DNA from 2 places in the Pseudomonas sp. GW821-FHT03A09 genome. Region 1 is predicted to be linked to the other one. Evidence: predicted binding sites of a transcription regulator. Region 1 holds the regulator's gene; the other holds the start of a gene.
The links. Region 1 encodes LexA, which represses DNA repair genes until DNA is damaged. Its sites were predicted from a motif close to CTGTNTNNNNANACAG; they were not measured.
Positions count from the first base shown of each region.

Region 2: the regulator LexA is predicted to act here: its motif matches at 4,399-4,414, upstream of recN (DNA repair protein RecN).

Region 1 is NZ_JBWKUX010000005.1:321,153-328,037, reverse strand. Features, by position in the region: gene topA (type I DNA topoisomerase) at 1-222, shown strand, start outside; gene AC07V4_RS11840 (DUF6586 family protein) at 349-870, shown strand; gene AC07V4_RS11835 (hypothetical protein) at 1,096-1,329, shown strand; gene sulA (SOS-induced cell division inhibitor SulA) at 1,371-1,844, opposite strand; gene lexA (transcriptional repressor LexA) at 1,855-2,463, opposite strand; gene AC07V4_RS11820 (TetR/AcrR family transcriptional regulator) at 2,727-3,434, shown strand; gene nagZ (beta-N-acetylhexosaminidase) at 3,579-4,589, shown strand; gene AC07V4_RS11810 (DEAD/DEAH box helicase) at 4,684-6,885, opposite strand, start outside.
Region 2 is NZ_JBWKUX010000013.1:60,484-67,368, forward strand. Features, by position in the region: gene dapB (4-hydroxy-tetrahydrodipicolinate reductase) at 1-151, opposite strand, end outside; gene dnaJ (molecular chaperone DnaJ) at 162-1,286, opposite strand; gene dnaK (molecular chaperone DnaK) at 1,605-3,521, opposite strand; gene grpE (nucleotide exchange factor GrpE) at 3,624-4,184, opposite strand; gene recN (DNA repair protein RecN) at 4,439-6,112, shown strand; gene fur (ferric iron uptake transcriptional regulator) at 6,199-6,603, opposite strand; gene AC07V4_RS21525 (outer membrane protein assembly factor BamE) at 6,702-6,885, shown strand, end outside.

The DNA of each region.
Region 1 (6,885 bases):
GTGCTGGAGATCGTGCCGCACAAGGACGAAATCGATCCGAAGTATCACTTCCTGTGTGAAGCGCCGAAGAAAGATCCGGATGGTCGTCCAGCCGTGATCCGCTACAGCCGCAAGACCAAGGAGCAGTACGTGCAGACCGAAGTGGACGGCAAGCCTACTGGCTGGAAAGCGTTCTACGACGGTGGCAAGTGGAAGGTGGAGGACAAGCGCCAGGGCGCTTGATCCGCTAATCTGCGAAAGACAAAGGCCGCCTGTATAGGCGGCCTTTTTTTGCGCTTGCAGTGCGTTCGGCTGATCCGTGACACTGTTCAGCCAGTATCACGCTTATTTGTTGTGGAGACTGCCGTTATGGCCAACGAACTCTATACCCGTACCAATCAGAAAATTTACTTCGCGGGTTTGTCCCTGGAAGCCCTTGGTCGCGCCGAGGAAGGGAAGGAGATGAATGCCATCGCTCTGGTCCAGGCGGGGCGAGAAGCGGCGTTGTTCCACTTGTACGGTGCTTTGCTGGGTTTGTGCCATGAGATCGCCGGGTTCTATCGCTTGCCCCAGGCCGGTTCGCCTCGCGCGGAAATGATCGTGACTCGCGAAGTACTGGAAAGCATGGCCATCCCCGAACTGGCTGAGTTGGTAGAAATGGCCCAGAGTCCGGACAGCTGGGTAGCGCGCTTGCTGAAGGCTCACGCCGACATGTTTCAGCCTCCGCGTATTCCCCATGTGCCCAAGGGCGACGTGACCCAGCCGTTGATCTTGGCCGTCGCGCTGGAAGAGGACGAACCCAAGCCGCTGAGCCGCGAAGAGTTGGAAAGCTGGCGTCAGGAGCTAAAAAAGATGGCACTGCGCTTTCGTGAGGGTTTGAACGAGTGCTGAGAGGTTTGCACTGAACAAATGTGGGAGCTGGCTTGCCTGCGATGGCATCGGCCCGGTTTAACTGAAGAACCGAGGTGCCTGCATCGCAGGCAAGCCAGCTCCCACATTGATAGGCGTGTTCCCGAGACCACCATTCATCACGTCGTAAAGAAACCTGTTCAGATCCTCGGCGGGGCCGGGTGGATGACTGATATAATCCCGGCCTTTCGTGGAGAACAGACTTTTATGCCTACGTCCTTTCTGGAAATTGTTGAATTGCCTGACGGCCGAATCGAGCTGCGCCGGGCTGAGGACGAGGGTTCTCTGGTGACTTTGGATTTTTCCGAGGATGCGAAAGCGTTCCTGCAAGGCCAACACGTGGAAGTGGCGAAGGCTATGTTGAGCGTAGGTGTGCAAATGGCAGGGCGGTTGGCGGAAGGTGAGCCAGAGAAGGAAGATGGGCCGCGGGTTCTTCACTGAGTAGCAGTTGTGTGCGGCCCGCTCACTACAGTAGCCCGCCTTTATCCCAGTCGAATATTCAAACTTTGCGCATCGCCGACGCGAGCAGCGCTGATTAACTGCTGCTTGGCGGTGGCATTCAGCGGGTTCAGCCAGCTGACAACCGTATGGCTACGCCCCAGTCGCAAAGCTTCGCAGGTCAATTGCTGGGCACTTTGCGTACCACGTGGTTGCAATAGCAGGATGCGTTCACGATTGAGTCCCGCGTCCCGCAACCAGGCCTGGGTCAGGCTGGCAGGTGGAGCGATCAGCGTCAGCCAGCGTGCATCCTGCTCTTCGCTCAATTCGCGAAGGATCGGCGCCAGCAGGCTCAAGCAGCTCCCGGCAGCACCGCGCAACGACAGTTCACTAAACGCCTCAGGTTCGGCGCCCCAAGGCGCTTCAGCCGTTTCCTTGAGGATGGGCGCTAAAGGTTGGGCCATAAAGGCTTCAAACAGCGACAGTTGTGTGTGTTGCGGGGTGTGCACGAGCTGCATGGTGTCTCCTTTAGCGGCGAATAACGCCGACGCTCAAGCCTTCGATCACCAGGTCCTGATCTTTCAGGTTGACTTCGATCGGGGCGAACTCAGGGTTTTCGGCCAGAAGCCAGACCTTGCTGCCTTCACGCTTGAAGCGTTTGACCGTGACTTCATCGCCGATACGGGCGACGACAATCTGGCCGTTTCGGGCTTCACGAGTGGTGTGGACGGCTAGCAGGTCACCGTCGAAAATGCCCACGTCCTTCATGCTCATGCCGTGAACCCGTAACAGGTAGTCGGCGCGCGGATGGAAGAAGGTCGGGTTGATGTTGCAGGACTCCTCGACGTGCTGCTGCGCCAGGATCGGCGCACCGGCGGCGACACGGCCGATAATAGGCAGTGTCGATTCGTCGGCCTTGGCCTCGAAGCCAGGGATGCGAATACCGCGTGAGGCACCTGGGGTCATCTCGATCGCGCCTTTGCGAGCGAGGGCCTTGAGGTGTTCTTCAGCGGCGTTCGGGGACTTGAACCCCAGTTCCAGCGCAATTTCCGCTCGCGTCGGCGGGTAGCCGTTGTCATCGAGGCAGCGCTTGATAAAAGCCAGAATCTCAGCTTGGCGTGGCGTCAGTTTTAGCATGTTGATCGCTCTGTCTTTTTATACAGTGACTGGGATTATATACAGTGGACTGCACTTGGCAATCATCCTTTTTGGCCACTCCGCTGGACGGTCATTCGTCAGTCGTCCTGCAGGGCAGGGACAGCGCTGCCTACAGAGCCGGAAGGATGTGATTAAATAGCGAAGAAATAGGTGGCTGGCCGGCCGGAAAACGGACCCGCAGGGTTGACAAGACACACTCTGAAACGTATGTTTCAAACAAGTGTTTGTCAGGCGGAGTAGCCATGGCCCAGTCGGAAACCGTTGAACGCATTCTCGATGCTGCCGAGCAGTTGTTCGCGGAAAAAGGATTTGCTGAAACCTCATTGCGTCTGATCACCAGCAAGGCTGGAGTCAACCTCGCGGCAGTGAATTACCATTTCGGCTCGAAAAAAGCCTTGATCCAGGCGGTGTTCTCGCGCTTCCTGGGGCCGTTCTGTGCCAGCCTCGACCGTGAGCTGGAACGCCGCCAGACCAAGCCTGAAAACAAGCAAAGCCTGGAAGACCTGTTGGAAATCCTGGTTGAGCAGGCGCTGGTGGTACAACCGCGCAGCGGCAACGACCTGTCGATCTTCATGCGTCTGTTGGGCCTGGCGTTCAGCCAGAGCCAGGGCCACCTGCGGCGTTATCTTGAGGATATGTATGGCAAGGTATTCCGCCGTTACATGTTATTGGTCAACGAAGCGGCCCCGCGTATTCCTCCGATCGAGCTGTTCTGGCGCGTGCACTTCATGCTCGGCGCGGCTGCGTTCAGCATGTCCGGGATCAAGGCGCTGCGTGCCATTGCCGAGACCGACTTCGGCGTCAATACCTCTATTGAGCAGGTGATGCGCCTGATGGTGCCGTTCCTCGCCGCCGGCATGCGGGCTGAAACCGGTGTGACCGATCAAGCCATGGCCGCTGCCCAATTGCGCCCACGCAGTAAATCCACGCCGGCCGTCGCCAAGGCGTGATCGCTCTGGGTGTGCGCGGCCGCTTGCATCCGCTAAGCTAGCCGCCATGCCGATTTCAGCTATCTACTCGCAACCCGTTGTGCTCACTGCGCTTACCGCGCTACGTGAGGGCAACGGGTTGTGTGCGTTATTTAAGGAAGGTTTATGACTGCTGCCCTGCAAGGTTCTTTGATGGTCGACGTTGCCGGCACTTGGCTGACGGCCGAGGATCGCCACCTGTTGCGCCAGCCTGAAGTGGGCGGGTTGATCATTTTTGCGCGCAATATCGAGCACCCGCGCCAGGTCCGCGAGCTGAGTGCGGCAATTCGCGCCGTGCGCCCGGACTTGCTGTTGGCGGTCGACCAGGAGGGCGGTCGCGTGCAGCGCCTGCGCCAAGGCTTTGTGCGCCTGCCGGCCATGCGCGCTCTGGCGGATAATCTCAACGCCGAGTACCTGGCCGAGCAGTGCGGCTGGATCATGGCGACAGAAGTACTGGCTGTGGGCCTTGACCTTAGTTTTGCCCCGGTACTGGATCTGGATTACCAGCGCAGCGCCGTGGTCGGCACCCGCTCTTTCGAGGGTGATCCCGAGCGCGCCGCCGTACTCGCTGGCGCTTTTATCCGTGGCATGAACAGCGCCGGCATGGCCGCCACGGGTAAGCATTTCCCGGGCCACGGTTGGGCTGAGGCCGACTCCCACGTTGCTATTCCCAATGACGAACGCAGCCTGGAACAGATTCGTGCCAATGACCTGGTGCCTTTCGCGCGCCTGAGCAAGCAGTTGGCGGCAGTGATGCCTGCACACGTGATCTACCCGCAAGTTGATGCTCAGCCCGCTGGTTTTTCGCGCCGCTGGCTGCAGGACATCCTGCGTGGCGAATTGCAGTTCGATGGGGTGATTTTCAGCGATGACCTGTCCATGGCCGGTGCTCATGTGGTGGGCGACGCTGCGAGCCGTATCGAAGCGGCGCTGACAGCGGGTTGTGACATGGGGCTGGTGTGTAATGACCGGGCTGCTGCCGAGCTTGCACTCAGCGCTGCACAGCGCATGAAGGTCAAGCCATCGCCGCGTATTGCTCGCATGCGGGGGCAGGCCATTGCTTCGACGGACTACAAGCAGGACCCGCGTTGGTTGGTGGCGTTGACCGCGTTGCGGGATGCTCAGTTGATCGATTGAGCACAGCGTTGCTGCCATCGCAGGCAAGCCAGCTCCCACACTTGGAATGCATTCCCCTGTGGGAGCTGGCTTGCCTGCGATAGCGATCTGACCGTCAGCGCTTTTCTTGCTTATTGGGCAACGGCGCAAACAACGCTTCGATATCCTCGTTGCCCAATTGCCAATCCCCGGTCGTCCGTCCGTCCAGCACACCCGCTGCCAAGTCGGACTTCTCCTTCTGCAAGTGCTGGATTTTCTCCTCCACCGTGCCCCGGGCAATCATCTTGTAGACAAACACCGGTTTCTCCTGCCCGATGCGGTAGGCGCGGTCGGTGGCCTGGTTTTCCGTGGCCGGGTTCCACCATGGGTCGTAGTGGATCACCGTATCGGCTTCGGTCAGGTTCAAGCCCACGCCGCCGGCCTTCAGGCTGATCAGAAAAATCTGTAGCTTGCCGCTCTGGAAATCCTTCACCGGCGTACGCCGATCACGGGTCTGGCCAGTCAACAGAGCGTAGGCGATGCCGCGTTTTTTCAGCTCGTCTTCGATCAGGCTCAGCATCGAGGTGAACTGGGAAAACAGCAGGATTCGCCGGCCTTCCTCAAACAGCTCCTCCAGCATCTCCATCAGGCTGTCGAGCTTGCCCGAGCTGCTGCCGCGGGCAGGCAGGGTGGCGTCGTTGACCAGGCGCAGATCGCAACACACCTGCCGTAGCTTGAGCAGTGCTTCAAGAATGATGATCTGGCTGCGTGCCACGCCCTTGCGAGTGATCTCGTCGCGTACCTTCTTGTCCATGGCCAGGCGCATGGTTTCATATACATCACGCTGGGCTTCGTTGAGGTCGACCCAATGGATGATCTCGGTCTTGGGCGGTAACTCCGTGGCCACCTGCTCTTTGGTGCGGCGCAGCAGAAACGGTTTGATCCGACCGTTGAGGTGCTGCAATCGCACCTCGCTCGCGCGTTTTTCGATGGGCATGCGGTAATCGCGGTTGAAGCTTTTCACATCGCCCAGCCAGCCCGGCAGCAGGAAGTGGAACAACGACCACAGTTCGCCCAAGTGGTTTTCCAGTGGCGTGCCACTCAGGCACAGGCGTTGGCGTGCGTTCAGCTCGCGTGCAGCCTGGGCTGCCTTGCTGTTGGGGTTCTTGATGTACTGGGCTTCGTCGAGGATCAGCACGTGCAAGGGGAGGGCGGCGAGCTGTTCGATGTCTTTGGGCAGCAATGCATAGGTGGTCAATAACAGGTCATAGTCTTGCAGGTTCGCGAAGTGTTTCTTGCGCCCGGCGCCGTATAGCGCCAACACCTTGAGTTGCGGTGTGAAGTGCGCCGCTTCATCCATCCAGTTGGGGATCAGGCTGGTGGGCATCACCACCATGCACGGTCGGTCCAGGCGACCAGCGGCTTTTTCACTGAGAATGTGCGCCAGGGTTTGCAGGGTTTTACCCAAGCCCATGTCATCCGCAAGAATCCCGCCGACGTCTAGTTGACGCAGCGACTGCATCCAGCTCAGGCCTTCCAGCTGATACGGGCGCAGGGTCGCATTCAACCCTTCAGGCGCCACGCAGGTGAAATCCTTGATGTCGCGCAAGCGTTGGGCAAAGTTGCGGATCTTCTCGCCACCCTCCCATTGCAGCGGTAGGTCTTCCAGCGGGTTCAGGCGGGTCGCATCGGCCTTGGCCAGGCGCAACGCCGTGGTGCCGGGATCTTGCAGATAAAACTCGCCGAGGGTCGCCAGCACCGGTTTCAAGCGGCCGTAGGGCAACGCCACTTGTATCGGGCCATGGCCATTTGGCAGGCCCGGGATATTCACCAGGATCAGCTCATCATCTCGACGCCGAGCAAGCTTCTCCGGGTTGAGAATCTCGGTGTGAGAGCGCATCAGGTTCAACAGGATCGGTAACAGGCTCAGCCGCTCGCCGTTGACGATGATCCCCAGTTCCAGATCGAACCAGTCGCGCTCCGGCCCTTCATCGACCGTGGCGTACCAGTCATCGACGGCGCTCAGGTCGAAACCGAAATCATCGTCGATCAGCAACTCCCAACCCTCTGCCCGCAATGTCGGTGTGGCATTGAGGGTGAACGTCAGCCAGGCGCTGTCATTGACCATCTCGAACAGTTCGCCGGCGCTTTCCGGCAAGGCCTTGCTCTGGCGCGTGGCAATCTTGAAGCCCAGCAAGCGCAGTTGCTCGCGATAGCGCTGCTCCAGCTCGGGATGGCGTTTGATCCGCAGGCTCTGGGTTTCCTGGCGCACGATGATATCGGCGTTTTTCTGCCCGCTGACATAGTTGCCCAGGTAATTGAACGACAACGCCGCGCG
Region 2 (6,885 bases), on a different contig from region 1:
AAGCCAACTCACCGGCATCTGCACCGATCAATGTGCTGCCTGGTCGCACGATCGCCGCCGTCAGCCCGGAAGCAGGTGAGCGTTGCTGCACCGCCTCGACCAGCGTCTTGCCCATGCGCCCGGCAGCGCCCATTACGGCTATACGTCGCATATTCAATTCCTTACAGGTCGCCGAAGAAGCGCTTCACACCATCGAAAAAGCCCGTGCTTTGCGGCGAGTGCGAGCTATCACCATCCAGCGAGCTGCGGAACTCCTCAAGCAGTTCGCGCTGACGACGATTCAGGTTGACCGGTGTTTCCACCGCTACACGGCACATCAAGTCGCCAGCACCGCCACCGCGTACCGGCGCAACGCCCTTGCCACGAATGCGGAACTGCTTGCCGGTCTGAGTCCCCTCAGGGATCTTCAATTTGACTCGACCATCAAGGGTCGGAATCTCCAGCTCGCCACCCAAGGCCGCATCAACAAAGCTGATCGGCACCTCACAGAACAGATGCTTGCCATCGCGCTGGAAGATCGAGTGCTCACGCACATTGATCACTACGTACAAGTCGCCCGTAGGGCCGCCCTGCGTACCCGCCTCGCCTTCGCCCGACAAGCGAATGCGGTCACCGGTATCCACGCCCGCCGGCACTTTCACCGAGAGGGTCTTGTACTCTTCGACGCGACCTTCGCCGTGGCAGGAGTCGCACGGATCGGAAATGATCTTGCCCTGACCATGGCAGCGCGGGCACGTCTGCTGCACAGAGAAGAAACCTTGCTGCATACGGACCTGACCGATACCACCACAGGTCGGGCAAGTAATCGGCGAAGAGCCCTTCTTGGCACCGGAACCATCGCACGGCTTGCAGTTGACTAGCGTCGGCACGCGGATATTGACGCTGGTGCCGCGCACGGCCTCTTCCAGGTTCAGTTCCAGCGTGTAACGCAGATCGCTGCCGCGCTGGGCGCCACCACGCTGACCACCACGGCCGCCGCCGAAGAAGTCACTGAATACATCGCCGAAGATATCGGAGAAGTTCTGACCACCAAACCCGGCACCACCGCCACCCATGCTCGGATCAACACCAGCATGGCCGTACTGATCGTAGGCCGCACGCTTATTAGGGTCAGACAGACATTCGTAGGCCTCGTTGGCCTCTTTGAACATTTCTTCGGATTCTTTGCTATCCGGATTACGGTCCGGGTGGTGCTTCATCGCCAAGCGACGGTAGGCCTTCTTCAGGTCCGCCTCGCTGGAGCCGCGCTCCACACCCAACACTTCGTAATAGTCACGCTTTGCCATAAGTCTTTGCACTCTTATAGGACGTTCAGCCAGACCCTCCTGAGCCTTGCCAAACTCGTTGAGCCCCAATACAGGCCCGGACCCAACTCACGTCAATTCAACGATCCTGGTCATTACTACTTTTTAGCCAGGGACCCGGCCAAAAGTGCGGTATTTACTGCTCGGAAAGCAGGAGCATTCCCGATCACACCGCCAGCATCCGACCTTGTCGCATGCTGTAAAAATTCGCATACCCCAGACACGCCAACGCGGGAGCAAGCTCCCGCGCGGCGACATCCTACCAGTCACCGCTTGATAGCGGTCAACTGGGCGACCAACTTACTTCTGGTCTTTGACTTCTTCGAACTCGGCATCGACAACATCATCGTGCTTGGCTTCAGGCTCTGCGTGCTGTGCAGCGCCATCGGCCGGCTGGCCTTGCTCGGCGTACATTTTCTGAGCAACTGGTGCGGAGACTTTCGACAGCTCCTCAACCTTCGCTTCAATGGCAGCCTTGTCGTCGCCTTTGATGGCAGCTTCCAGGGCAACCAAAGCGGCTTCGATCGCGGCTTTCTCTTCAGCGGTCACTTTGTCACCGGCATCAGCGATCATCTTGCGCGTCGAGTGAACCAGTGCATCGCCCTGGTTACGGGCAGCGGCCAGCTCTTCAAACTTCTTGTCAGCCTCGGCGTTGGTTTCCGCATCACGAATCATCTGTTGAATTTCTTCATCAGACAGACCGGAGTTGGCCTTGATGGTGATCTTCTGCTCTTTGCCAGTCGCCTTGTCTTTCGCGCCGACGTGCAGGATGCCGTTGGCGTCGATGTCGAAGGTCACTTCGATTTGTGGCACGCCACGTGGAGCTGGTGGAATCTCAGCCAGGTCGAACTTGCCCAGGGACTTGTTCTGAGCCGCTTGCTTACGCTCACCTTGCAGCACGTGAATGGTCACAGCGCCTTGGTTGTCGTCGGCAGTCGAGAACACTTGCGATTTCTTGGTAGGAATCGTGGTGTTTTTCTCGATCAGCGCAGTCATCACGCCACCCATGGTTTCGATACCCAGGGTCAACGGGCTGACGTCCAGCAGCAGCACGTCTTTCACGTCGCCGGCCAATACCGCGCCTTGGATAGCAGCACCCATGGCAACCGCTTCGTCCGGGTTCACGTCTTTACGGGCTTCTTTACCGAAGAACTCGGTCACCAGCTTTTGAACCAGTGGCATACGGGTCTGACCGCCCACCAGGATCACGTCGTTGATAGCACCCACGTCGATACCGGAGTCTTTCAGCGCAATGCGGCAAGGCTCGATGGTGCGCTGAACCAGGTCTTCAACCAGAGCTTCCAGCTTGGCGCGCGAGATCTTCACGTTCAAGTGCTTAGGACCGGTAGCGTCTGCAGTGATGTACGGCAGGTTCACGTCGGTCGACTGAGCGGAAGACAGCTCGATCTTGGCTTTTTCAGCAGCTTCTTTCAGGCGCTGCATCGCCAGCGGGTCACCTTTAAGGTTCATGCCGCTTTCTTTCTTGAATTCGTCAACGAGGTAGTCGATCAGACGAATATCGAAGTCCTCACCACCCAGGAAGGTGTCACCGTTGGTGGCCAACACTTCGAACTGGTGCTCGCCGTCAACTTCAGCGATTTCGATCACGGAGACGTCAAAAGTACCGCCACCCAGGTCATAAACGATCACAGTGTGGTCGCCCTTGGCCTTGTCCATACCGTAGGCCAGAGCGGCTGCGGTTGGTTCGTTGATGATACGTTTTACGTCCAGGCCAGCGATACGGCCGGCGTCTTTGGTCGCCTGGCGCTGGCTGTCGTTGAAGTAGGCCGGAACGGTGATCACCGCTTCAGTCACTGCTTCACCGAGGTAGTCTTCGGCAGTCTTCTTCATCTTTTTCAAGATTTCAGCCGAGATTTGCGGCGGCGACATTTTGTTGCCGTTTACTTCAACCCAGGCGTCACCGTTGTCAGCCTTGGCGATTTTGTAAGGCACCATCTTGATGTCTTTCTGTACGACTTCTTCGTCGAACTTACGACCGATCAGACGCTTTACCGCATACAGCGTGTTATGCGGGTTGGTCACAGCCTGGCGCTTGGCCGACTGACCAACAAGGATTTCACCGTCGTTGGCGTAAGCAATGATCGACGGCGTGGTACGCGCGCCTTCGGCGTTCTCGATAACTTTAGCAACGCCGTTTTCCAGCACGGAGACGCAGGAGTTGGTGGTCCCCAGGTCGATACCGATAATTTTGCCCATGATTTACTCTCCCGAAACTTGAATTTGGATGCCGCAGCAGTGGTGGCTAACTGCGGTAGCACTTAAACGCTTGACTTATAGATGGGGTCGTTACGACTGATTTCAAGCCTGCTCATCAATAGAAGGTGCAACTGGTGCAGGAGCCTTGCTCACCACCACCATTGCCGGGCGCAGCAAGCGACCGTTGAGCAGATAACCCTTCTGGAACACTTTCAACACACTGTTAGGCTCAAGGTCATGGCTTTCCTGCATGGCCATAGCCTGGTGATGCTCAGCGTTGAACGGCTCGCCGCCTTGCGGATCGACAGCTTCCAACTGATAACGCTTCAGGGTGTCCTGGAACATTTTCAGGGTCAGCTCAATCCCTTCGCGCATCGGACGGATGTTTTCGTCGTCCGGGCTGGACAACTCAAGACCACGTTCCAGGCTGTCGATGATCGGCAACAAGTCATTGGCAAATTTTTCCAATGCGAACTTGTGAGCCTTTTCTACATCCTGCTCGGCACGGCGGCGGACGTTCTGCAGATCGGCGGCAACACGCAAAGACTGGTCCTGCGCAGCAGCCAATTGCTCTTCGAGCACTTGCACACGGGTTGCCAGCTCATCGCCGACGGCCGAATTGGCGTCTGGAGTTTGCGTATCCTGCGTCTGTTCGTCAGCCATAGATTTCTCCTTTCAAAATCATGCGCGAACTCAACTCGCGCTTCTGTTCCGGTATATGGGGCCACAATTTCCTGGTTCAAGGGCGCAGGCGTTACCAAAAGTCTTTCACACGCTTCAGATCATTTCCGACCCTCTCATTCCGCATTGCGCTAAAAAAATTCAACAGCCAAGCAAATCGAGCTAACCGACAGGATTGTCAGCCCTGAATAAAACACTGTATAAATAACCAGACATAAAGCCTGGGAGCTGCCGTCATGCTGGTGCACCTGTCCGTACATAACTACGCCATTGTTGAACACCTTGATCTCGAGCTGGATCGTGGAATGAGCGTAATCACAGGCGAAACCGGCGCCGGCAAATCGATCATGCTCGACGCCCTGGGCCTGACCCTGGGTGATCGCGCCGACAGTGGCGTGGTTCGCCCCGGCGCGGACAAGGCCGACATCCTGGCCACCTTTGACTTGGCAGACATTCCCGAAGCCGAGGCCTGGCTGGCCGAACGAGACCTCGACAATGATGGCCCGTGCATCTTGCGCCGAGTCATCACCGCAGAAGGACGCTCTCGCGGCTATATCAATGGCACGCCCTGCCCCCTCGGTGATTTGAAAGCCCTGGGCGAACTCCTGATCGACATCCACAGCCAGCATGAACACCAATCCCTGTTAAAGACCGACACTCACCGTCGCTTGCTAGATGAGTACGCCGGCGCTACCGACCTGGCCCGCCAGGTGCAGCTTGCGGCCCAGCGCTGGCGCCAGACTCGACAGGAGCTGGAGCGGCTGTCCAACTCCGGCGACGAACAACGTGCGCGCCACCAGCTACTCAGCTATCAACTTGAAGAACTGGAAAGCCTGGGCCTGGGCGAAACCGAGCTGGAACAGCTGGAACAGGAACATAAGAACCTCACCAATGCCGAAACCCTGTTGGGTATTTGCCGCCAGGTGGTGGAGCAATGCAGCGAGAGCGATTCCGGCAATGTGCTTAATGCCCTGACGGCCAGCCTCAATCGACTGTCCAGCGTAAACAGCGCATCCGGTGCATTGAGCGAAGCCACCACCCTGTTGACCAGCGCACAGATTCAGGTTGAGGAAGCGGTGGGCGAACTGAATCGCTTCCTGGATCACTTCGATGCCGACCCTGCGCGCCTCCAGGAAATAGAGGAACGCCTGGACACCATTTATACCTTGGCACGCAAGCACCGAATCCAACCCACTGAAGTGGCGACGATGCAGCAGAAATTGCTGGATGAAATCGAAACCCTGAACGCGAATGACGAATCCATCGAACGGCTGGGCGAAGAACTCGCTTCGTTTGCTCGTCATTACCAGGAGAAAGCGCGCGAACTGAGCGACCTGCGCCATCAAGCTGCCACTGGACTGGCGGGCGCGGTGGAACAGGAAATCCAACGCCTGGGCATGCCAGGGGGCCGCTTCACCATTGAGTTGCGCACCAACACCAGCAATGAACTGCAACCCCATGGCTTAGAACAGGTGGAGCTACTGGTCAGCGCCAACCCCGGGCAACCCCTCAAGGCGCTGGCCAAAGTGGCATCTGGCGGCGAGCTGTCGCGGATCAGCCTGGCCATACAGGTGATAACCGCCCAGACCTCACGCGTACCTACCCTGGTGTTCGACGAAGTGGACGTTGGGATCGGCGGCCCGACTGCGGAGATTGTTGGCCAGCTGTTGCGACGACTGGGTGATCGTGGCCAGGTCCTTACGGTCACGCACTTGCCACAGGTGGCTGCCCAAGGGCACCAACATTTATTTGTGCATAAGGTACGCGGCAGCGACGCGACCCACACGGCAGTGTCCAAACTGAACAAATCGGAACGCGTAGAAGAAGTGGCGCGAATGCTTGGCGGCATAGATCTCACAAAGGAGTCGCTGGCTCACGCGAAGAAAATGGTTGTGGCAGCCAAGGCTTAGGCTGGCATTTTCTTCTTTATAGAAAGCACGAAGGCGACCCTAGGGTCGCCTTCAATCGTTTCGCAAAGCAGATCTGCGTCGATTTTTTACTTTTTCTTACGGATGTACAGCACCAGATTGTGGTCGACCAAATCGAAGCCATGCTCCTCAGCAATCTTGTGCTGCAGCGCTTCGATTTCCGGGCTGGTGAACTCGATAACCTCATTGGTATCCAGGTCAACCATGTGATCGTGATGACCACCGTCAGCCAATTCGAACACTGCATGACCGCCGTCGAAATTATGACGAACCACCAGCCCTGCGGCTTCAAACTGGGTCAGTACACGGTAAACCGTGGCCAGGCCGACGTCCTCATTAGACTCCATCAGCGCCTTGTAAACATCTTCGGCACTCATGTGACGCTGCTCAGCAGAATCGAGCATTTGTAGAATCTTGACTCGTGGCAGAGTCACTTTGAGACCGGCTTTGCGTAGTTCGCTATTTTCAACCATGGTTAGCTTTCTCGCGGATGCTGCTTCGCAGCTTCTCTTAATACGGGTATGATCGGCGTTTACGTTGTCCCAGCCAAGATAGTGGAAGTCGCCCACCGATGCAAAACACCAAGCTCTTGCTAACCAGTTTCACCTTTGTGGGACTGCTCGCACTCGCCGGTTGTTCATTCCCCGGGGTTTACAAAATCGACATCCAGCAGGGCAATGTCGTCACGCAGGACATGATAGACCAGTTACGCCCGGGAATGACCCGACGGCAAGTACGGTTTATTATGGGCAATC